Regions from separate parts of the Nonomuraea sp. CA-141351 genome, predicted to be linked through region 2. Evidence: riboswitches for the same ligand, from Rfam matches in the RefSeq annotation. Region 2 holds a riboswitch; the other holds the start of a gene.

Region 1 (10,917 bases), 3.5 Mb from region 2:
CTCCCGGTCGGGGGTGTCGCTGGTGTTCTGGTCCTGGGCCTGGACCCGGCCCTCGATCAGAGCCAGCAACTGGGCGACCAGCACCGGGTCGTGGCAGCCGTCGTAGGCCCAGCGCCGCCCCAGCACCCCGTGCTCCATGGTGCCGACGAGGGCGTGCTCCGCCCCGTCGAGCGGGGCACCGCGATAGGTGAGCGGCACCAGGTAGCTGGTCGGGTGAGTGCCGGAGGTGTCGGTGACCACCATGAACTCGATCCCGACCTCACCCTGCGGGTCATCCAGCCGGAAGCCGCCGGCCTTGGCCAATTCTGGTTCGCCCGCGCCACCGTGGTACCACGGCCGGGAGGGTAGCCAGGAGGTGAGCAGTTCTAGCTTGGTCGGTTTGAGGGTGGTGTGGTGGATGACGGCCATGCTGAGGATTCTCTTCCGTTGAGGGTTGATGTGGACCCAGAACAGCGCCGACCGCACCCCGCGGCGCCTGCGGCTTCCGGCCTGTCATTGGATGGCCAGGCGGAAGCGATCGCTGAGGCTGGTGAGGCGTTCGACGGGTTCGTTGGCGAACACTACCCGCAGGTAGTGCCTTCCGCTGGGGCCCCAGCCGTCCATGGGAGTGGCGGCGATCTTCGCCCGGTCGAACAGGCGCTGGGACAGTTCGACAGCGGTCAGTTCCAGGGGCCTGGTGTCGATGAGGAGTGACCATCCGCCGTGCGGTCGGATGACCGGGTAGGCGGCGAGCTGATGCAGGACCGTCTCGCAGCGCCGTTGCCATTCGGCGGTGGCGGCGGCGACGTCGGCATCGGCGTCGGGTGCGTCCAGTGCGGCGGCCACGGCGTCTTGGGCCAGGCCGACCTGGCAGACGACGTTGGTCAAGCCGACGAGGCGGATGTCGGCGATGATGTCGGCGGGGCCCACGACCCAGCCGACGCGCCAGCCGATGAGCCGCAGCTCCTTGGAGGCCGAACCGACGGTGATGGTGCGCCGCACCAGGCCCTCGTGGGCCGCCGGGTGACTGGGAGGGCGGCCGTCGAAGCGGATGCGTTCCATGGCCGCGTCGTAGATCAACCAAGCGTTGTGGCGTTCGCAGGCGTCGGCGAGGGCGGACCAGTGGCGGTCGTCCAGGACGAGGCCGGTCGGCATCGCCGGCCCCATCATCAGGACCGCCGCCGTGTCGGGTCCGACGGCGCCGGCGAGTCGTTCGGCGTCGATGGTCCAGCCGTCCGCGGTGGGCTGTGCGGGGACGAAGCGGGGGACGCCGCCCGCGAGCCGCACCCGGTTGACCAGGCCTGCGTAGATGGGGTCGCACAGCACGACCTCCTGCCCGGGCTCCACGGTTGCGAGCAGCGTGTTGAGGATGCCGTTGAGCCCGCCTGCCACGCTGACGCACTCGGTGCCGGCGTCATAGCGGCGTCCTGAGATGCGCCCGACGTGCGCCGCGGCGGCAGCGCGAAGGGAGCGATGCCCCTGGAACGGCAGATAGCTGTTGGCCGCGTCGTCGTCGATGGCGGCATGCGTGGTGGCGATGGCGACGGCGGGCGGACGCAGGTCGGTGTCGAGATTCTCCAGTCGCAAGAACTCTGGGTCGCTCACCGCGTCGGCCGCGTCACCAACGGTGTCCACACCGATGCCCGGGATGTCACGCAGCCGCGTCACCGTCATGCCGCCTCCACAGTCGAACCATTTCACTGGTACAGGCATATCACTATGCTGATACGCATGGATCTTACGCAAGTGGTGGGGCAGAACGTGCACCGGCTGCGCACGGCGGCCGGAATATCGCTGGCCGACCTGGCGTCCGCCAGTGGCATCAGCAAGACCACGCTGCACGGCATCGAACAGGGCCAGGGCAACCCGACCCTGAGCACCCTGTGGGCCTTGGCCACCGCGTTGAAGGCGTCTCTCGGTGAGCTGCTGGAAACGCCCGCCTCGACGGTCGAGGTGGTACGCGCCGGCGACAGGCGGCCGCGGGTCGAGGGCGACGCGGTCAGCGCGCGTCTCCTCCACCGCATCAGAATGCGCGGCACCGTGGAGGTCTATGACATCGCCATCGCCCAGAGCACCCAGCACTCCGACGCCCACCTGCCCGGCGTCGAGGAATGCCTCGTGCTCACCCACGGACGCGTCACCACCGGCCCGGCCGATTCCCCCACCGAACTGGCCGAAGGCGATGCCATCCGGTTCAATGCCGCTCGCCCGCACCTGTACCGAGGTCAGGCCGCGCACAATCGCGCTGTCCTTCTCATGGTGCACCCGGAGAACTGACAGCCGCCAGGCCGACATGCCCCCCGCTACCTGGCGCGCCGCATACAGCACAGCCGGCATAAGCAGCGCCTGTTCAGCCAGGGCTCTGAACACCGCGGGCGGCTTGGGAGCCGGTTGACCTCTCGACGATCCAGTTGCCTGCTTGCCTTACGTGGCTTCATGACCTTCAAGCGTCTGACCAGCTAGATCGCTTGATCGACTTGAAGCCCATTCCGCACGTCGCGGTGCTCTGCCGCCTTCCCTGCGCCGGGTCGGCGAGGTGTTGTGCGGTGGGGCCGGCGCAACATGTACGGCGGCCGGGGTGGAGTTCTTCGTGCGGGATGTTGTGGCTGAACGATCATTCGAAGCGCTTCTACGATGCAGCGTCGTTGATGGCGGCCGGGGCGGCCGGGGTCGAGCCGGGGTGGCGGAGACACCACCGTCCCGCGGCGGGAACGCTCCCTACGCGTGAGCGTCGTGTGAGGCATCGCAACAAATGTGAAAAAGGCGACAATTGCGGCCTGACAAACGCAGGCGAATCGAAGTGTGAGCAGTGTCACATTTCGATAAAGGAGCCTGGGGTTCCAGCAGGGATTTTCACTCTTACAGCCCCCTTTATCTGATCTTTACAGCCCATGTCTCGCTTTGCTGATTCTTGACGGTTCGGCGTAGCTTCTGGCGTCGTCGCGGTGAACAAGCCATGTCCTCCGCGAACCCGCATCGGTCTATCCCGATGTGAGACAGATAAAGATCCGCTGGTCGCCGCCCATATCCCCATATCAACATCTTGATCGGGCGGTGGCTTGCCGAGTCCGTGCAGCCAGGAGGCACGGAGCCGGGGACCCAGCGATCCCAGTTCCCCAGGGATCAGGGGTGAATCGGCGCGCAGATCGCGCCGTAGGGCTACTTCCAGGCCCGAATCCGTCAGCTAACCCGGTAGGCATTCGTGGAAGACTCAAGGAGAAATCCTGTCTACCTCCCCGCAGAACCCCCGTCTGTCCCGCCTTGCCCTGAGTGGCGTAGCGCTCACGATGACCGTGACGGCCGGAGGTCTGGTCCTCCATGCCCCAACGGCTCAGGCGGCGGCGAGCACGTCGGATTCGACGGCCAAGGCGGCCACGGCCGCCCGAACCTCGAAGTCGGCCAGGGCCGCAGCGCTCAGGGCAGTCAAGATCGCTCGGCAGAAGTCCAAGGCTCGCAAGGCCGTCTCGGCGGCCAAGCACCAGATCGGTGACCCGTACCGCTACGGAGGCACAGGTCCTGGTTCGTTCGACTGCTCCGGCCTCGTCCAGTACGCCTGGAAGAAGGCTGGGGTGAAGATCCCGCGCGTGACGAACAGCCAGTTCGCCCGCATCAAGAGCAAGGTCTCCTGGCGGAATCTCCAGCCTGGTGACCTGCTGTTCTTCAACGGGCTCGGCCACGTGGGCATGTACGTCGGCAAGGGCAAGATGATCCACTCGCCGCGGACAGGCGAACGGGTGCGCATCGACAAGCTGGGCAGATGGCGTAAGTCGTCCTTCGTGGGCGCGGTCCGTCCCGGCCTGTGACCAAGCCCCGCCCGAACCCGTTTCGGGCGGGGCTCGTCCTCTTTTGCTGAGGTCCCTTTTTTATTTGGTACGGCGGAGCACGGGCGGCGCCACCCGCCGCACGTGGCTGAGGGCCCCCAGGGGGACGCTCGCTGACCCGCACGGGCTTGGCCGCCGCAACGGCGCACGTTGGACCACACAACCCTTGACGGCCGCACGCAGCGGAGGGTGTCTGCCTCCCACCCCACACCTCGCCACACCCCTGGCTCCGCGCCGCTCGACACCGCGCCACACGGCCTCACAACCCCCGGCTTCGCGCCGCACGGCTTCACACGACGCGACCCCGGCCGCTGGAACGGGCCTCGGCGCACGGCCGGCGGCTCGCGTTCGGCGGCGCATGACGGCGGCTGAGGGTCCGTGTCGAGCCCGGTGCGTGTCCCAATGGTCCCCGGGCATGACGGCGTGGCCCACCGACGCTCAGAGGCCCGTCGATCCAGACCCCGGCGCCCGCTGGTCCGGAGCGCGGTGCGGCCAAGGTGCCCCCTGCGGGGCGGCTACGATCGGGCATCGTGTCCGGGTGGGTGAGTCGGCGGGTCGCGGTGGTCTCCATCGTGCTCCTCGCCGTCGCCTCCGCCGGCGCCCCCACCCCCGACTCGCCGATCCTTCCGCAGGAAGCCCACCACCTGTGGCGTGATGGTGCGGTCGTCGTCCGCGGAGCGCGGTCCGTCGTCGTCGGGCACCACGCCCCATCCGGTGAGCTCCGCGAGCTCGCGCGCAGGGCCGACGCGGCCGGGCAGCGGGTCTCGGACGTGCTCGGTGGGCCAGTACGACCGCTGATCGTCGTTCCGGGCTCCGCCGCCGAAGCGGCCGGGCTGGCCGGGTTGGCCGGGGCGGGAGAGGTCGAGGGGCTGGCCGCGGTGGCCGACGGCGGGCGGGTGATCGTCGTCCCCGAGTTCTTCGCCAAGCTCAACTCCACCGGCAAGGACGTCGTACTCACCCATGAGCTCACCCACGTCGTGGCGGGCACCGACCGCCTGCCCGTCTGGCTCTACGAGGGGTTCGCCGACTATGTCGGCTACCGCGACTCCGGGCTGCCCGTGAGGACCGCCGCCGCTGAGCTCGCCGCCGAGGTGCGGTCCGGCCGGTTGCCGGGTGAGTTGCCCGGACCTGCCGCTTTCGCCGCCGACGGGCGGGACCCCCAACGGCTCGCCCGGGCGTACCAGGAGGCCTGGCTGGCGTGTCGCTTCCTCGCTGACCGGTTCGGTGAGGGGACGCTGGTGAGGCTCTACCGTGAGGCCCGGTCAGTCGGCGTCGATCAGGCACTCGCCGCGCTGGGGCTCTCCGCGGCGACGCTGACCGCACGGTGGCGCGACTACGTGCGAGACCAGCTCGCGTAAAGGGGGAGGCACATGGACGAACAGCGAGATACGGACGGAGCAGCGCAGCACGGCGGGGAGGCAGGGGGCGCGGTCCCCGCCCTGGGCGCCGAGCCGACCGGCAACGGGGTGACGCGGCCGAAGGAATCGCAGGGGAACGTCAAAGGGGCGGGTGTGTCCGTGAACGGGGACAGGCCGCGCGAAACCGCGGACGGGCGGCGGCTGAGGCGGCAGGCGGCGGTGGCGGCCGTGCTGCTCGGCCTGGTCATCCTGGCCGTGGCCGCCTTCAGCACCCCTTGGCACCTTCTGGCCTCCGGACCGCCCGACCCCGCGCGCGACTTCACCGCCGCGCAGATCGCCAGGAGCAAGGCGTTCGACACGGCCACCAGCCTGCCGAGCTACCTGTCTCTGGCGCTCACGCTCGTCTTCGCCGGGCTGCTCATGGCCACGCCGTTCGGCGCGAAGGTGGTGGGCTGGCTCAAGGGCCCCTGGTGGGTACGGGTGGTGCTCGGCGTCGTCGTCATCACGGCCATCATCGAGCTGGTCAGGCTGCCGCTCGGCATCTGGTTCGAGACGCTGCTGCGCGGCTACGGCCTGTCCACCCAGGACTGGGGGTCCTGGATCGGCGACCGGTTCAAGAACATCGGCGTGGAGGCGTTCCTGCTCTGCCTCATGCTGCTGGTGCTCATGGCGCTGGCCCGCAGGTTCAAGCGCTGGTGGATCCCCGCCGCCGTCGGGGCGTTCCTGCTGACGGTGGCGATGTCGTTCATCTATCCGGTGGTGTTCGAGCCGCTGTTCAACGACTTCACGCCCATGCAGCAGGGCCAGCTCCGCACGGACCTGCTCGCCATGGCCCGGCGCGACGGCGTGTCCGTCGAGGACGTGCTGGTCGCCGACGCCTCGCGCAGGACGACGGCGCTCAACGCGTATGTGTCCGGCTTCGGCGCCACGCGCAGGATCGTCGTCTACGACACGCTGCTCAAGGCCCCGCCGCAGGAGGTCGAGCTGGTCGTGGCGCACGAGCTGGGCCACGCCAAGTACAACGACGTCCTCTACGGCACGTTCATCGGCGCCCTCGCCGCCGCTCTGGGCGCGATCCTGCTGTTCCTGGTGTTCGGCCTGGTACGCCGCCGCGCCGGCGTCACCTCGATCGGCGACCCCCGCGCGGTCGGCGTGATCATGGGCCTGATGACCATCGGCTCGCTGATCATGGGCCCCGCGCAGAACCTGATCAGCCGCCACATTGAGGCCAGGGCCGACCTGCACGCGCTCGACCTCACGCACGATCCGGCCACGTTCATATCCATGCAGAAACGCCTGGCCGTAACCAACGTTTCGGACTTGTCGCCGGATGCGGTGGAATATGTGCTCTATGCCTCCCATCCCTCCAGCCCCGAGCGCATCGCCATGGCCCGTGCATGGGCGAAGCTGAACGGCGTCCCAGTGCAGTGACGAGCGCCGCGACCAAGGTGCTCATCGTCACGAACGACTTCCCGCCCAGGCCGGGCGGCATCCAGTCGTTCGTGCACGGCCTCGCGCTGCGAACGCCGGGCGTGGCGGTCTACGCGCCCGCCTGGCCGGGCTGCGAGGAGTTCGACGAGCGCCAGCCGTACCCGATCGTGCGACATCCGACGCGGCTCATGTTGCCGACCCCGGCCGTCGCACGCAGGGCGGCCAGGCTGGTGGCCGAGTACGGCGCGCAGACCGTGGTGTTCGGGGCGGCGGCGCCGCTCGGGCTGCTCGCGCCGCGCCTGCGCAGTGTGGGCGCGCGGCGCGTGGTGATGCTCACGCACGGCCACGAGGCGTCGTGGGCGAGCGCGCCGGGCTTCCGCGCGGCGCTGCGCAGGATCGGTGAGCACGCCGACGTGGTGACCTACCTGGGCGAGTACACGCGCCGGCGCCTGGCCGCCGCCATCCCTCCTGACAAGCTGGTACGGCTCGCGCCCGGAGTGGACGTCGACCAGTTCCACCCTGGCGCGCCCAAGGCCGAGCTGGGCCTGGACGGCAGGCCGGTGGTCGTCTGCGTGTCGCGGCTGGTGCCGAGGAAGGGCCAGGACCAGCTCATCAGGGCCTGGCCCGAGGTGCTGCGGGCGGTGCCGGACGCGGTGCTGCTGCTCGTGGGCGGCGGTCCCCACCGCAGGACCCTGGAACGGCTGGCGGCGGGGCAGGAGTCGATCAGGTTCACCGGCACGGTGCCCGCGGCCGGCCTGCCCGGTTACTACGCCGCCGCCGACGTGTTCGCGATGCCGTGCCGTACCCGGTGGAAGGGGGTGGACGTGGAGGGGCTCGGGATCGTGTTCCTGGAGGCGTCCGCCACCGGGCTGCCGGTGGTGGCGGGCGCGTCCGGCGGGGCTCCCGACGCCGTGCGCGCCGGCGACACGGGGCTGGTCGTGGACGGCGAGGACGTGGGCGAGGTGGCCCAGGCGATCGTCGAGCTGCTGACCGACCCCGATAAAGCCCGCAAGATGGGCGCGGGCGGGCGCGACTGGATCACCCGCGAATGGGCGTGGGAGCACGTGGCCGCCCGCTTCCACACTCTCCTCTAGCCTTTGGTGGCCCCCAGCGTCAGACCGGCGACGAACTGCTTGTGCAGCAGCTGGAAGATGATCAGCGTGGGCAGGGCCACCAGCACCGACCCGGCGGCCAGCAGGTTGTAGTCGGTGAAGAACTGGCCGCGCAGGTTGTTCAGCGCCGAGGTGACCGGCAGCTTGTCGCCCGACGACATCAGCACCAGCGCCCACAGGAAGTCGTTGTACATCCAGGTGAACTGCAGCGTGGACAGCGCCGCCAGCACCGGACGGCACAGCGGCAGCGTCAGCCGCCAGTACCGCTTCCACACCGAGGCCCCGTCCACCAGCGCGGCCTCGCTGATCTCCTCGGGGATCGTGCGCATGAAGTTCGACATGACGAACACGCAGAAGCCGAATTGGAACGCCACGTGGATCAGGATCAGCCCCAGGTAGGAGTCGTAGAGCGACTGCGAGTCCGACAGCCAGGCGGGCAGCGGGACGAGAGTGTAGAGGGTGTAGAGCGGGGTGATGAGGACCTGCGGCGGCAGCAGGTTCCCGGCGGTGAACACGATCAGCAGCGCCTTGCGCCCGGGAATGCGCAGCCGCGCGATGGCGAACGCCGTGAACGACGCCAGGAACAACGTGATCAGCACGCCCGGGACGACGATGATCAACGTGTTCAGATAGTAGTGGGGCAGCTCGGCCTGGCTCCACGCCTGCCCGTAGTAGTCGAGCGTGATGTGCTCGGGCAGCGAGAAGTACCCCAGACGGGCGGTCTCCTCGTACGGGCGCAGCGACGCGTAGACGGCCAGGGCGAGCGGCAGCAACCAGCCCAGGGCCACCAGCGTCAGGAAGGCGTGCAGCAGGACCCGCAGCGGTCGCACCGCGCGCCGGGAGGGCGCACGCTGCTCCTGGGCCGGGGGAGCGGTGGCCGGAGCCGTGAGCGTCATCGTTCCCTCCGGGACCTGTTCGCCGGCGTCATCGTTCCTCCCGGAACATCTGCGACAGATAGGTGACGATGAACCCCAGCGAGATCACCAGCAACACCACCGCGATCGCCGAGCCGAACCCGATCCTGCTGGCCTCGCCCACGATGTTCTCCGTGACCAGCACGGACAGCAGCTCCAGCCCGTTCCTGCCCTTGTTGATGGCGTAGACGATGTCGAAGGCCCGCAGCGCCTCGATCACCGTGATGACCAGGACGATCACGTTCACGGGCCGCAGCGTCGGGAACACCACGCGGAAGAACGCCTGCCGCTCACTGGCCCCGTCGATCGCCGCCGCCTCCTTCAGCGCCGGATCGACGGCCTTCAGCCCGGCCAGATAGATGATCATCACGTAGCCGACGTGCCGCCAGCCGGCCGCGATCATGACGACCCAGATGTTGATCGAGCTGTCCCCCAGCCAGTCCACGCTCAGCCCGGTCACCGCGTTCAACACGCCGTAGTCGGAGGAGTAGACGAGCTGCGCGATGAAGCCCACGACGGCCAGCGAGAGCACGACCGGCGTGTAGAGCGCGCTCTGGTAGACGCGTGACAGCCGTAGCCGCCGGTCCAGCAGCACCGCGCAGAACAGCCCGAACGGCGTCGCGATCAGCCCGAGGAAGCCCAGCCACAGCAGGTTGTTGCGGACGGCCGACCAGAACGGCGGGTACTCCGCCGCCAGGTCGTGGTAGTTCTGTCCGCCTATCCACTCGATCGGACCGATGCCGTTCCAGTCGGTGGCGGAGAGTCCGACAGAGGCGAGCGTGGGCCCCCAGATGAGGCCCACGTTGACGACGATGGCCACCCCCAGCCCGATGACCAGGATGGTCACGTCGCGGGCGGAGTAGCGACGGGTCTTGATCGCCATCAGCGGAAGATGTTGGCCTTCTGCTTTTCGATGCTCGCCAGTAAGGAGTCGACCTCGTCCGGCTTGCTCACGAACGACTGCAGCGACGGGATCATCACGGTGGAGGCGAAGTCCGGCCTCGTGTCGCGGTCGAGGAACTGCGCGATGTGCGTGGCCTTCGACACCAGCTCGGCGCCGCGCTTCTGCAGGGCGCTGTAGCCCGAGGTGTCGGCCTTGGAACTGGCGGCCAGCGTGCCGGGGTCGAGCTTGGTGGCGATGTTCTGCGAGGAGGCCTGGGCGAAGTGCTTGAGCAGGGCCTTGGCGCCGTCCACGTTCTTGGCCTTGGCGGAGATCATGTAGCCGTCGATGGGCGCGTCGATCGAGTCGGTCCCGTACGACGGGTTGATCTGGGGGAAGGTGAAGAAGTCGATGTCGTCGCGGTCGGCCTCGGGGAACTGCTGCGCGACGAACATGCCGAGCAGGTACATCCCGGTCTTCTTCTGCGCCAGCGACTGCCCGGCCTCCTGCCACGTACGGCCGAGCGCGGCGGGCTGGTGATACTCCATCAGCCCGCGCCAGGTGTCGAAGACCTGCTTGACCCGCGGGTCGGTCCACGACTCCTTGCCGCCCATGAGCGAGATGTGGAAGTCGTAGCCGTTCGTCCGCATGTTGAGGATGTCGAACGTGCCCATCGCCGGCCAGCCGTCCTTGTCGGCGAACGCGATCGGGATGAGCCCGTCGGCCTTCATCTTCTTGGCCAGCGCGGTGAGCTCGTCCAGCGTGGCCGGCGGCTCGTACCCCTTCTCCTGCCAGAGGCTCTTGCGGTAGAAGACCGCCCAGGGATAGTACGTGGCCGGCACGAAGTACTGCTTGCCGTCGGTCCCGGTCGACTGGTCCTTGAACGCCTGCGTGTAGTCGCCGCCGATCTCCCGCCACACATCCGAAATGTCGGTCGCGAGTCCCTGCTCGGCGAAGAACTGCATGCGGTAGCCCGCGAACCAGGTGAACACGTCGTCAGGCGTGCCGCGGAGATAGCGGTTGATGTTCTCCTGGAACGTGTTGTGGTCCACCGTGTTGATCTTGACTGCGGCCTGCGTGAAGGCCTTGGTCTGGGTCTCCAGGGACTTCTTCGGGATCTCGTCGGAGGCGTTGGAGCCGATCGTTACCGTGCCCAGCTTCCCCGCGGACTTGCCGCCGGCCGGGGCGGGAGTGCTGCTCGAGCCGCACCCGACGAGCGCGGCGGGCACGCCGAACGCGGCGGCTCCGCGCAGGAGATTGCGGCGGGAGATCGGCAGACGTTGGGCCATGATGGGTTCCTCCTAGCCGGACCCTCAGATTCCCCCGAGTTCACTCACCTTCTTTCAGCGAAAACCCAACATTTCCAACTGTCAACGCACGTTTTCATGACGAATCGCCGTGTGACTATGTGGTCGGGGCGGT
Region 2 (10,917 bases):
GGACCTGGAGGTGCTCAAGGGCGTCGACCTCGACGTGGGGCGGGGCGAGGTGGTCGTGGTCATGGGCCCGTCCGGCTCGGGCAAGACCACGCTGATCCGCTGCCTGAACCTGCTCGAGGAGCCGGAGGCCGGCACGGTCAGCGTCTGTGGCACCGAGCTGGCCTGCGGCGTGCGCCACCCGGCTGGGCAGCTCCGGGAGCTGCGCCGCCGTACCGCCATGGTCTTCCAGCAGTTCAACCTGTTCCCGCACCTGACTGCCCTGCAGAACGTCATGGAGGGCCCGGTTTCCGTACGGCGAGTCCCGCGTGCCCAGGCGGCGGCCCGAGGTCGGGAACTGTTGGCTCGGGTGGGACTGGCGGACAAGTGCGACTGCTACCCGGCGAAGCTGTCGGGCGGGCAGAAACAGCGGGTCGCCATCGCCCGGGCACTGGCCATGGAGCCCGAAGTGATCCTGTTCGACGAGCCCACCTCGGCGCTCGACCCCGAGCTGCACGCGGAGGTGCTCCAGGTTATGCGCGAGCTCGCGGGAGAGGGGATGACGATGGTGGTGGTGACGCACGAGACCGCGTTCGCGCGGGAGGTGGCCGACCGGGTCGTGTTCATGGACGGCGGTATGGTGATCGAGGAAGGGCCGCCGTCGCGGTTCTTCACCACGCCCGATCATCCGCGGGTCCGGGCCTTCCTGCGGCTGGTGGCCTCATGATCGACGTCGCTGCGGCCCGGGCGCTGACGCCCGGCGTCGGAAATGTCGCTCATTTCAACAACGCGGGATCCGCGTTGCCCTCGAGCGGTGTGCTGTCCACCGTCATCGACCACTTGCGGCTGGAAGCGGAAATAGGCGGATACGAGGCGGCGGCGAAGGTCGCCGATCAGCTCGCCGAGGTCCATGCCTCGGCGGCCCGTCTGCTGAACTGCGCGCCGGACGAGATCGCGGTCGTCGACAGCGCAACCCGCGCGTGGGATCTGGCCTTCTACGCGGTGCCGTGGCGGGCCGGCGACCGTATCCTCACCAGCAAGGCGGAGTACGCCAGCAACTTCATCGCCTACCTCCAGGTCGCCGAGCGTTTCGGGGTCCAGGTGGAGGTGGTGCCCAACGACGGGCTCGGCCAGATCTCCGTCGACGCTCTACGCCGGATGGCCGATGAGCGCGTCCGGCTCATCTCGCTCACGCACATCCCGACCAACGGCGGCCTGGTCAACCCGGCGGCACAGGTGGGCAAGGTGGCCGCGGAGGTCGGCGCGCTGTTCCTGCTGGACGCCTGCCAGTCTGTCGGCCAGCTCCCGATCGACGTCGCGCAGATCGGCTGCCATCTGCTGTCCACCACCGGCCGCAAGTACCTGCGCGCCCCCCGCGGCACGGGCCTGCTCTACGTACGCCGGGCGGCGCTCGACCGACTCGACCCGCCCTTCCTCGACCTCCACGGTGCCCGCTGGGTGGCGCCCGCACGCTACGAGGTGCAGCCGGGCGCGCGCCGCTTCGAGAACTGGGAGTACAGCGTGGCCGCCCGGCTCGGCCTGGGCGTGGCCATCGACGAGGCGCTCAGCTGGGGGCCGGAGAACATCCGGGACCGGGTCTACACGCTGGCGGACCACCTGCGGGAGCAGCTGACCGAACTGCCCGGCTGCCAGGTGCACGACCAAGGAGCCGAGCGGTGCGGCATCGTCACCTTCACCCTGGACGGCACGCCCGCCGACGAGGTCAAGGCACGGCTGGCCGCTCAGTCGATTAACGTCAGTGTGTCCCGCGCACCGTCGACGCGACTCGACATGACGGACCGCGGTCTGGAAGAGCTGGTACGCGCCTCCGTGCACTACTACAACACGGAGGAGGAGGTCGCCCAGCTCTGCGTGATTTTGCGCGAAGGGTAGGCCTCCTCTGTTAGGAAGGGGCGCGGGAGCCGGCAGCGTAAGCCGAGCGGGCTGCGTCCTGCGCGGGGCTCTCCCAGCCGGGCGCAGTCCCGCGGCCGCTGGCCGTGCCCCGACCGAAGCGCTCGGCCGGACAACAGATACCAAGGACATCCCCGGATCGAGGATTAGCCTCCCGCGGCAATACTATGCGGGGGTACAGTATGCATCGCTATAACCTGAAGAGGAGAAATGAAACGCGCCGACTGAACGCGCTCGCACCTGCTGAAGCGCCGGAGAAATCCCGGGAAGTGCTGAACGACATCATCAGCCGCAGGGGCGGAGTCGGCGAGATGGTCTCCACCATGGCGCACTCGCCAGCCCTGCTCCAGGGCTACCTGGAACTGTCGCGGGCCATGAAGCGCAGCAAGCTGCCGCGTGCCCTCAGCGAGAAGATCTCGCTCGCCCTGCAAGAGTGGATCGGTTGCGGGCTCTGCCTCGACGCACATGCCGCGGTGGGCCGGGCGGCAGGATTGAGCGAGGCCGACATCACCCTCGCCCGCCAGGGCACCTCCACTGACGCCCGGGAAGCAGCGCTGATCGCGGTGGCCACCCGTGTGCTGGCCGAACCGTCATCTCTGACAGACAAGGATGTCGCCGAGCTAAGGGCTCATGGCGGGAGCGGGCGGATCATCGCAGAGATCCCCGGCCTGGTTGCCCTTAACTTGCTGACCGGCTCCTTCAACCTGCTGGCCGGCCTGGAATCAGCTGACAAGACCGCGTAGGGCGTTCGCCATGGGACCGCCTGTCCGCATCCGGGCGACGCCGTTGAGCGTAGCTACTGGTAGCCGGTTTGTATTGCCTGATCGTGAACGCCCCCGTAGCTGGGTAGCTCGACGTTTTCTCATGCACGTGGCCGTACGAGCTTTCCTCGGAATGACTGCTTGACCCAGCCGCAGCCGCTGTCGGTAGACGCCCGACGGAGGCTCCAGGTCGACGAGAGATGCAGTCGCACCGAGCTCAAGCCCGGTGCCACCAGTGTGACAGCCAAGGTGAAGCTCGGGCGCAGCCGACAATTCCGTGGCCACCACGGAGCAGAGAAACTGCCCAGAGCGGAGACCTTCGTGCGTCACCGGGCCAAAGCCTCCAAGGTCGGAAGACACCTCGAGAACCAGGACACCGTCACTGGGGCGCCGTCCAAGACGGGCGTTCGTTCAGCATCTTGACGTCCACGTCGGCGACCGTCTTGTGGGCGTCCGCCATCCTGGACAGCTCCTGCACGGTGAGCACCTCCCTGATGTCGGAAAAACCGCCGGGCGCACGTTGTTCGACCAGCTTGACGGTTTCGTCCACCGGGAACCGCCGACTGGCCAGGACGAGGTCGATCGTCGCCGACCGGCGCCGCCTTTCGTATTCGGCCAAACCCTTGACCGGATCGCCGGCATACGCGAGCGCCATGGCCAAGAACCGCGCATCCAGAACCGCCTGCGAACCACCGTTGGAACCCACCGGATACATCGGATGCGCCGCATCTCCCACCAGCGTCACACGTCCGACACCCCAAAAAGGCAATGGATCCCTGTCCACCATCGGATATTCCAGGACTTGACCGGCCCCGGCGATCAGCGTCGGCACGTCCAGGAAAGGCAGACGCCACCCGGCGAAATGCGGGAGCACGTCATCAAGCCGCCCCTCACGCCGCCAGTCCGCCTTGGCCACCGCCGGCCCCGGCTCGGCCACCCGCACCTCGGCCACCCAGTTCACCAGCGCCCGCCCCCGCGCGCGGGTCTGCGCGCATATCGGATACGCCACGATCTTGGCCGCGTCGTCGGCCCCGGCGACCACCATGGAGGCCCCGTCGAGACATGACTCCAACTCCGTGATGCCCCGCCACATCGTGATTCCGCTCCATCGCAGCGGATCGCCGTCCGGATGCAGCCGTGCCCTGACCGTTGAGTGGAGGCCGTCAGCGCCGACCAGCACATCCGCCGTCCGCACCACCGTCCGGCCGGTGGCCACCTCGCGCAGCCGTACCCCCACCGGCTCCGCACCGGCTTCTCCCGCCCCGTACTCGAAGTCCTCAAAGGCCACGCCGAGGCTCACCGCGTCCGGGCCCAGCCGCTCCAGCACCGCATCCAGGAGGATCATCTGCAGACGGCCACGGTGAATGGAGTATTGCGGCCAGTGGTATCCCGCGTTCCGACCGCGCGGCAGTGTGAGAACCACGTCACCATGCCGGGTGGTGTAGATCAGGGCGTTCGTCGGTATCCCAGTCCCCTCCAGTGCTTCGCTGAAGCCCAGCTCCACCAGTTCCCGCACCGCGTGCGGCTGCAGGTTGATGCCGACCCCCAGCGGCCGCAGGTCCGATACCGCCTCCACGATCGCGCAGTCGATCCCTGCGGCGTGCAGACTGAGCGCCGTCGAAAGCCCTCCGATGCCGGCACCGATGACCAGTACGTTCATGCCAGCTCAGTGCCCTGGGGTAAGGAGGTCATGCCATGTCTCAGAGGCCCAGCCCACCCATAGCGGAGTACGAACAACGGAGTTCGAACAGCTCCAGGACGCATCGCCCTCACTATTGCCCACGGTCTAGCACTGACCGTCGCAGATCACACAGGTGGCCAGGCCGAAGACGACACTGAGGCCGCCGATCGGCGGGCGGAGATCCGGGACCTGTCGCGGCGAGTGCTGATCGGGGCGGTGCTGACAGCGCCGGTGGCGCCGACGGTGATGGCGCACGAGCTCTTCGGCGCTACCTGGGTGCCCGGCCTCCTGCTCGACCGCTGGGTGCAGCTCGCACTGATCACGCCGGTGATGTTCTACGCGGGCTGGCCGATCCACCGGGTGGGTTGGCTGAGCCTGCGCCACCGGGCCGCGGAGATGAACAGCCTCATCACGCTCGGCACGAGCGCCGCTTACGTCTACAGCCTGCTGGTCACCGCTGCCCCGGGGTTGCTGCCGGCTGAGCTGCGGGATGTGTACTACGAGGCCGTCGGCGTCATCCTGACCCTGATCCTGCTCGGCCGCCTTCTGGAATCGCGCGCCAAGGCCGGGGCCGGAGAGGCGATCCGCAAGCTGATCGGTCTGCAGGCCAGAACCGCTCGGGTACGCCGCGACGACACGGAGCGCGAGATTCCCATCGCCGAGGTGCTGCCCGGCGACCTGGTGATCGTCCGGCCGGGCGAGAAGGTGCCGGTGGACGGCGTGGTCGTCGACGGCCGTTCCACGCTGGACGAGTCCATGGTCACCGGCGAGTCGATCCCTGTGGAGAAACAGCCCGGCGACCAGGTGGTCGGGGCGACCGTCAACCAGACCGGCGCGTTCACCTTCCGCGCCGAGAAGGTCTGCGCACAGACCGTCCTGGCCCAGATCATCCGCCTCGTTCGGGCGGCGCAGGCGTCCAGGGCCCCCATCCAGCGTCTGGCTGACCTGGTGTCGGGCTACTTCGTCCCGGCGGTCATGGCCATCGCCGTGGTCACATTCGCGGCGTGGTACGTCGCGGGCCCCTCCCCCGCGTTCACGCTCGCCCTCGTGGCGGCGGTCTCGGTGCTCATCATCGCCTGCCCGTGCGCTCTCGGCCTGGCCACCCCCCTGTCCATCATGGTGGGCACCGGCAAGGCCGCTCAGGCCGGCGTCCTGATCCGCGATGCGGCGGCCCTGGAGACCGCGCACAAGCTGGACACGATCGTCCTGGACAAGACGGGCACCATCACCCGCGGCCGCCCGGCGCTCACCGACGTCGAGCCGCTCGCCTCCTGGACCGTCGATGATCTCCTGCGCCTGGCCGCTTCCGCCGAACGCTCCTCCGAGCACCCGCTCGGACAAGCCGTTGTCGCCGGCGCAATCGAACGCGGCCTGCCCTTGACCGACCCATCGGACTTCGACTCGGTCACCGGCGAGGGCCTCTCCGCCACCGTCGAGGCACGTCATCTGCTGATCGGCGGCCGACGCCTGCTGGCCGACGCGGGCGTGCCCGCCGTGAACCTCGAACCGGCCGCCGATCGGCTGGCCGCGGCGGGCCGTACCCCCATCATGGTGGCCGTAGACGGAGAGCCCGCCGGGGTGCTCGGCGTGGCCGACACCGTCAAGGACGACTCGCGCGTCGCCGTCGCCGCGCTCCAGCAACTCGGCCTGCAGGTCGTGATGATCACTGGCGACAACCGGCGCACCGCCGAGGCGATCGCCCGCCAGGTCGGCATCACCCGCGTGCTGGCAGAGGTGCTGCCCCAGCACAAAGCCGCCGAGATCGCCCGGCTCCAAAGCGAGGGCCGTCGGGTCGGCATGGTCGGCGACGGCATCAACGATGCTCCCGCCCTGGCCCAGGCTGACGTCGGCTTCGCCATCGGCACCGGCACGGACGTGGCGATCGAGGCCTCCGACATCACGCTGATCTCCGGCGCGCTCATCGGCATCCTCACCGCGGTGTGGCTCTCCCGCGCCACCCTGCGTAACATCCGCCAGAACCTGTTCCTGGCCTTCGTCTACAACGTGGTCGGCATTCCCATGGCCGCCGGCATCCTGTACCCATTCCTCGGCATCCGGCTCTCCCCCATCATCGCCGCCGCCGCGATGGCCCTGTCCTCGCTGTCAGTCGTCGCTAACGCCAACCGGCTGCGCCGCTTCACCCCGCCACCTCTCCAGCCCGCCGCGGAACCCCCGGCCGAACTGCCCGTCACCGTCGAGCCAGGCGCCGAGCCGGAGGAGACCATCGATCCGGTCTGCGGCATGCAGGTCGATCGCGCCACCGCCACCGCCTCACTCCAAACAAGGCGGCAGCACCTACTGGTTCTGCTCCAGCCACTGTCGGGACACCTTCACCGCACAGGGACCGCTGTCGCGCTCGAGGGGGCACGCCACTCGTCCCCACCCCATGCCTGAAGCCGATCACTCTCGCTATCGTCCTGCGCACCCTGCCTGCGGCGGGCCGACAGTTGACCCAGTAGGAGCGCTCATGGTGCTCATTGAAGGGACAGGTCGGGGCGGGACCTTCGTAGGTCCCGCCCCGGAATTTCGCCTGTCAGGCCTTGTACTGCGGGTAGCCGTACCCCACGACCTGCGACGTGGGGCGGATCCGCTCCTCCACCTTGCCGTTGCCGGTGTTGCCCTCGATCGTGGTGATCGTGCCGTCCCCGTTGTCCTTCTTGACCAGGCCCATGTGGTCAATGCTGTCGACGGTCTTGTCGTCCCAGGAGAAGTAGACGACGGCGCCTGGCTTGGCGACGGTGCCCCACCGGCCGTTGTTCTGGAACCACTTGGCCCAGGTGATGGTGTAGGCGTCCCACCCGACGGTAGGCCGAGCGCCGGCCTTATCGCCGACCCAGGAGACGAACATCGCACACCATGGAGCGTTCGCGTAGGCCTGGATGCTCCCGCCGTCACGGGCCACGGTCTCCTGCGCACGAGGCGAGGACATGTACCACTGGTGGAACGGCGTCCCGCCTCCTGCGGCGTTCTCGGTAACGCCCACCTGGGACTCCGCGATCTTGATTACCGCGTCCGCCGCGACCTGGCCGGGCTTCCGCTGGGCGACCTCTGCGGCGTGCGCACGGTCGTTCTGGTGCTCGGCGGCAAAGGCGGGGGTGCCAGTGATGAACGCGCCCGCGGTGACGGCGGCTGCGACCGCGATGTTCATCGGCTTCAGGGTGCGCGAAAGTACGGTCTTGGTCATGCTGGGGGTTGCTCCTTGCTTCCATGCCGCCTACCGGGTTAGCTGACGGGTTCGGGCCTGGAAGTGCCCTACGGAACGGCTCTGCGAGTGTTCCGATTCACCCCAAAGAATTGGGTCCCCGGTTCCGCTCTTCGCGGATTCGGCGGCCGCGCCTACCCGCTGGCATGCTGCTGGCGCAGGTAGAGCACGGTCTCGGCAATGAAGGACGCACACCTGTAAAGGGTCCTAGTCGTGCGCCCCAAGTACCCCCCTAAGGTAAGTATTCCCCATAGAGCAGTGCAAGACAGAACCATGCGATTCCGGGTAAAACTTACGAGCATCCCTTACCAGGCAAGGTTTTCAGTTGGGAATTCTTTACCTTCTTCCTGGACATTCTCCGCCCGATCAGGGGGCAGAGAGACTGGCCGTCGGACGGTGGTGGAGGACCCTCAGACAGTCGCGGCCCGGTGGCGTCCGGCGTGGCGCGCATGTCTGCCCGACGGCTGGCGCCGGCTCCTCACCGAGGTGAGCACAACGGCGATGCAGATTACGCTGACCAACGCAGCGCCGGGGACCATCACGCCCCTCCGGCGCCGCCCACACTCACCGGCGAGCCACCTGCGGGGGACACGCGGGATGACTCACATCTCAACGCGCAACCACCACAGGCAGCGATGCCCGCGCCAGAGCAGGCGAAGCTGGGGCATCAGATCTCCGCCGGGAAGATCGAGAACGCCAAGCGGCTGGGCATCAGTACGTGATCTACAAGCAGCGCATCTGGCACGTCCGCACGGGAACGTGAAAGGCGATGAGCGACCGCCGTGGCGTAACCGCCAACTACTACGACTACCCAAACATCTCTGTTCGCTAGGAACGGTGCGGTAGGGATGGCGTCGCAGTTGGTTGCCGTCATACCCGCAGGGGCGCGCGGCGGCGACGGCTCGCGTGTCAAGCGCCACTGAGCTCGACACTGGGCTCGCCACCTGGCCTACTACATGAACTAGTAGTATCTGCGCTATGCGCTATCCACGGCTTCGTGCAAGGGGTGTGCTGGTGGGCCCCGACGCCGGGGGACGGGTGCGCACCAGCCGGGATGAGGAGCGCACTTGGCGGGCGGGCGGCGCGCTGCCCGGTCAGGCCACCGCGTTCGCCGCCGTCGACAGCAACCGGATGCCGGCCGCAACGGAGGATGGAACTGTTTACGAGTCCCGGAACGGCGGTGTCGACTTCACCGTCGCGTTCCGACCCGCGGTCTCATGAGCGTCCGCGAGTTTAACCGTCGTCGCGCTCCATCTCGCGGCGCCGTGAGCGTGCTGCGTTCGCGGCGCATGCTCATTCCGACCGCCGTCGTGCTCGTGGCGGTGCTGGCCTATGCCGTGTCAGCAATCGCGCTGGCCGGGAAGATTCCGCCAGGCACACGGGTGGGCGACGTGGACATCGGCGGTCTGTCTCCGGAGGCTGCTCGCTCTCGCCTCGAAGCGGAGCTGGGCAAGCGGGTGAACCAGCCATTGACGCTGATCGCGGCGGGTAAGCGGAAGGAGGCTACGCCTGCGGAGCTGGGGCTGGGCTTCGATACCCAAGCGACAGTCGAGGCCGCGATGGCGGGCGCCGCCACTCCGATGGGCGTTGCCCGTTCCCTCTTCGGCAGTCGCCAGATCGCACCCGAGATCACAGTGGACGAGCAGCGTCTAACTGCCGGGCTCGCCGGTCTGGCCAAGAGCGTGGATACCAAACCGGTCGAGGGCGGCATCCGCTATCAGGGACTGGAACCGCGAGCGCTGCTGCCGAAGCCCGGACGCACGCTGGACCGCAACGGTGCGGCACAAGCCGTGCGGGCGGCCTTCGCGGCCGCACGCACCTCCGTCGAGTTGGACGTCCAGGCGACGTCTCCGAACGTCACCCCCGATGAAGTCCGCCGCATCGCCACGAGCACGGCACGCACGGCGATCGGGGCCCCGCTCACGCTGGCCAGCGGCGGCAAGCAGGCCACCGTGTCCCGGGAGCAACTGGCCGCCGGCCTCCGCTTCGTCTCTGACGGCCGGGGAAGTCTGCGCCCGTCCTACGACGCTGCCAAGATTTCCGCAGGCGTGGCCGAAACGCTGCTGATCACCCCGCCGAAAGACGCTTCCTTCAAGATCGTCAACGGCAGACCACAGGTCGTCCCATCCAGGGCAGGCCATGGCGTCGACATCAGGACACTCGGCCCGGCGATCTCCAAGGTCGTGGCGGCAGGCAGCCGCCGCGTCGATCTACCTGCCACCGAGCGGCAGCCCCGGGTTACCACGGGCGAGGCGAAGAAGCTCGGCGTGAAAGAGAAGGTCAGCTCGTTCACCACGCAATATCCGTGTTGCGCGCCTCGCGTGACCAACATCCACCGCATCGCCGACATCGTCGACGGTTACGTGGTTCAGCCTGGGGAGACGTTCTCGCTCAACGGCGTAGTCGGCAGGCGCGACAAGGCGCGTGGCTTCGTCGAGGCGCCAATGATTCTCAACAACCGGTTCGTCAACGACGTCGGTGGCGGGGTGTCGCAGTTCGCCACGACGATGTTCAACGCGGTGTTCTTCAGCGGCTTTCAGGACGTTCAGCACATGCCGCACCAGTACTACATCTCCCGCTATCCCGCCGGGCGGGAGTCCACGGTGTCCTACCCCCAGCCGGACTTCCGCTGGCGCAACGACTCCCCCTACGGTGTGCTGATCAAGACCTCGTACACGGCCACGTCGGCCACCGTGCAGTTCTGGAGCACCAAGCGCTACGACATCAAGTCGCAGAGCTCCGAGCGATATGACGTCAAGCCCATCCCGACCCTTACCGACTCCGGGTCCGAGTGCATCCCGATGGACGGCGTGGAAGGCTTCGCCATCGACGTGTGGCGCATCTTCGAGCAGAAGGGGAAGGTCGTGCGCAAGCAGCGCTTCCACACCGTCTACGATCCCGAACCCCGTCTCACGTGCAAAAAATGATTACTTAGAGCCAACCGTACATGTGCGGAGAGCGATATAGGCTGCTGCATGTGATCGTTGACATGCACCGGAGCGGCCGCGGACACGGCTGGTTGCTCGTGGTGTTCACGATCATCACCACGTTCCATCTCCTGCTCTGCGACATCGGGCCACACGCCCATGGCAGCCTGTCCAGCGCGCACCATCAGCTGATCTCACACGATCACGGAGGGGATGGCGACCACCACGCAGCAACGTGCGAGGATCCCACCATCGAGTCCGCTCCGGTGATGGCTCCGCCCCCTGGCGCGAGGATCACCACCGCCATGCCACATGGACCGGACGATCTTCCGGTCCCGGCGCCGGCGGGAGGCGCGCCGCGTTCGGGGACCGCCTTGCTCACAGCCGTTTGCGTGTCACGGGTATAGCCGTGCCCGGCGTGCGCCGGTTCGGCCGCGCCTGCCGTACATCCAGGCATCC

The links. A riboswitch is a leader RNA that binds a small molecule or an ion and turns the genes downstream of it on or off. The one in region 2 is predicted to bind cyclic di-AMP.
Region 1: linked by a shared signal. The riboswitch ahead of ACQPWU_RS18755 (C40 family peptidase) and the one ahead of ACQPWU_RS02200 (CHAP domain-containing protein) in region 2 are both predicted to bind cyclic di-AMP.

What each region holds. Positions count from the first base shown of each region.
Region 1 covers NZ_CP191982.1:3,950,445-3,961,361, forward strand. Annotated here, with positions in the region: gene ACQPWU_RS18740 (maltokinase N-terminal cap-like domain-containing protein) at 1-408, opposite strand, end outside; gene ACQPWU_RS18745 (pyridoxal phosphate-dependent aminotransferase) at 493-1,653, opposite strand; gene ACQPWU_RS18750 (helix-turn-helix domain-containing protein) at 1,711-2,256, shown strand; cyclic di-AMP (ydaO/yuaA leader) riboswitch at 3,030-3,193, shown strand; gene ACQPWU_RS18755 (C40 family peptidase) at 3,267-3,782, shown strand; gene ACQPWU_RS18760 (hypothetical protein) at 4,331-5,158, shown strand; gene ACQPWU_RS18765 (M48 family metallopeptidase) at 5,171-6,589, shown strand; gene ACQPWU_RS18770 (glycosyltransferase family 4 protein) at 6,586-7,683, shown strand; gene ACQPWU_RS18775 (carbohydrate ABC transporter permease) at 7,680-8,597, opposite strand; gene ACQPWU_RS18780 (carbohydrate ABC transporter permease) at 8,626-9,498, opposite strand; gene ACQPWU_RS18785 (ABC transporter substrate-binding protein) at 9,498-10,784, opposite strand.
Region 2 covers NZ_CP191982.1:433,047-443,963, reverse strand. Annotated here, with positions in the region: gene ACQPWU_RS02225 (amino acid ABC transporter ATP-binding protein) at 1-703, shown strand, start outside; gene ACQPWU_RS02220 (aminotransferase class V-fold PLP-dependent enzyme) at 700-1,869, shown strand; gene ACQPWU_RS02215 (carboxymuconolactone decarboxylase family protein) at 2,070-2,630, shown strand; gene ACQPWU_RS02210 (flavin-dependent oxidoreductase) at 3,028-4,308, opposite strand; gene ACQPWU_RS02205 (copper-translocating P-type ATPase) at 4,546-6,723, shown strand; gene ACQPWU_RS02200 (CHAP domain-containing protein) at 6,863-7,513, opposite strand; cyclic di-AMP (ydaO/yuaA leader) riboswitch at 7,526-7,668, opposite strand; gene ACQPWU_RS02195 (hypothetical protein) at 8,510-8,752, shown strand; gene ACQPWU_RS02190 (VanW family protein) at 8,797-10,458, shown strand.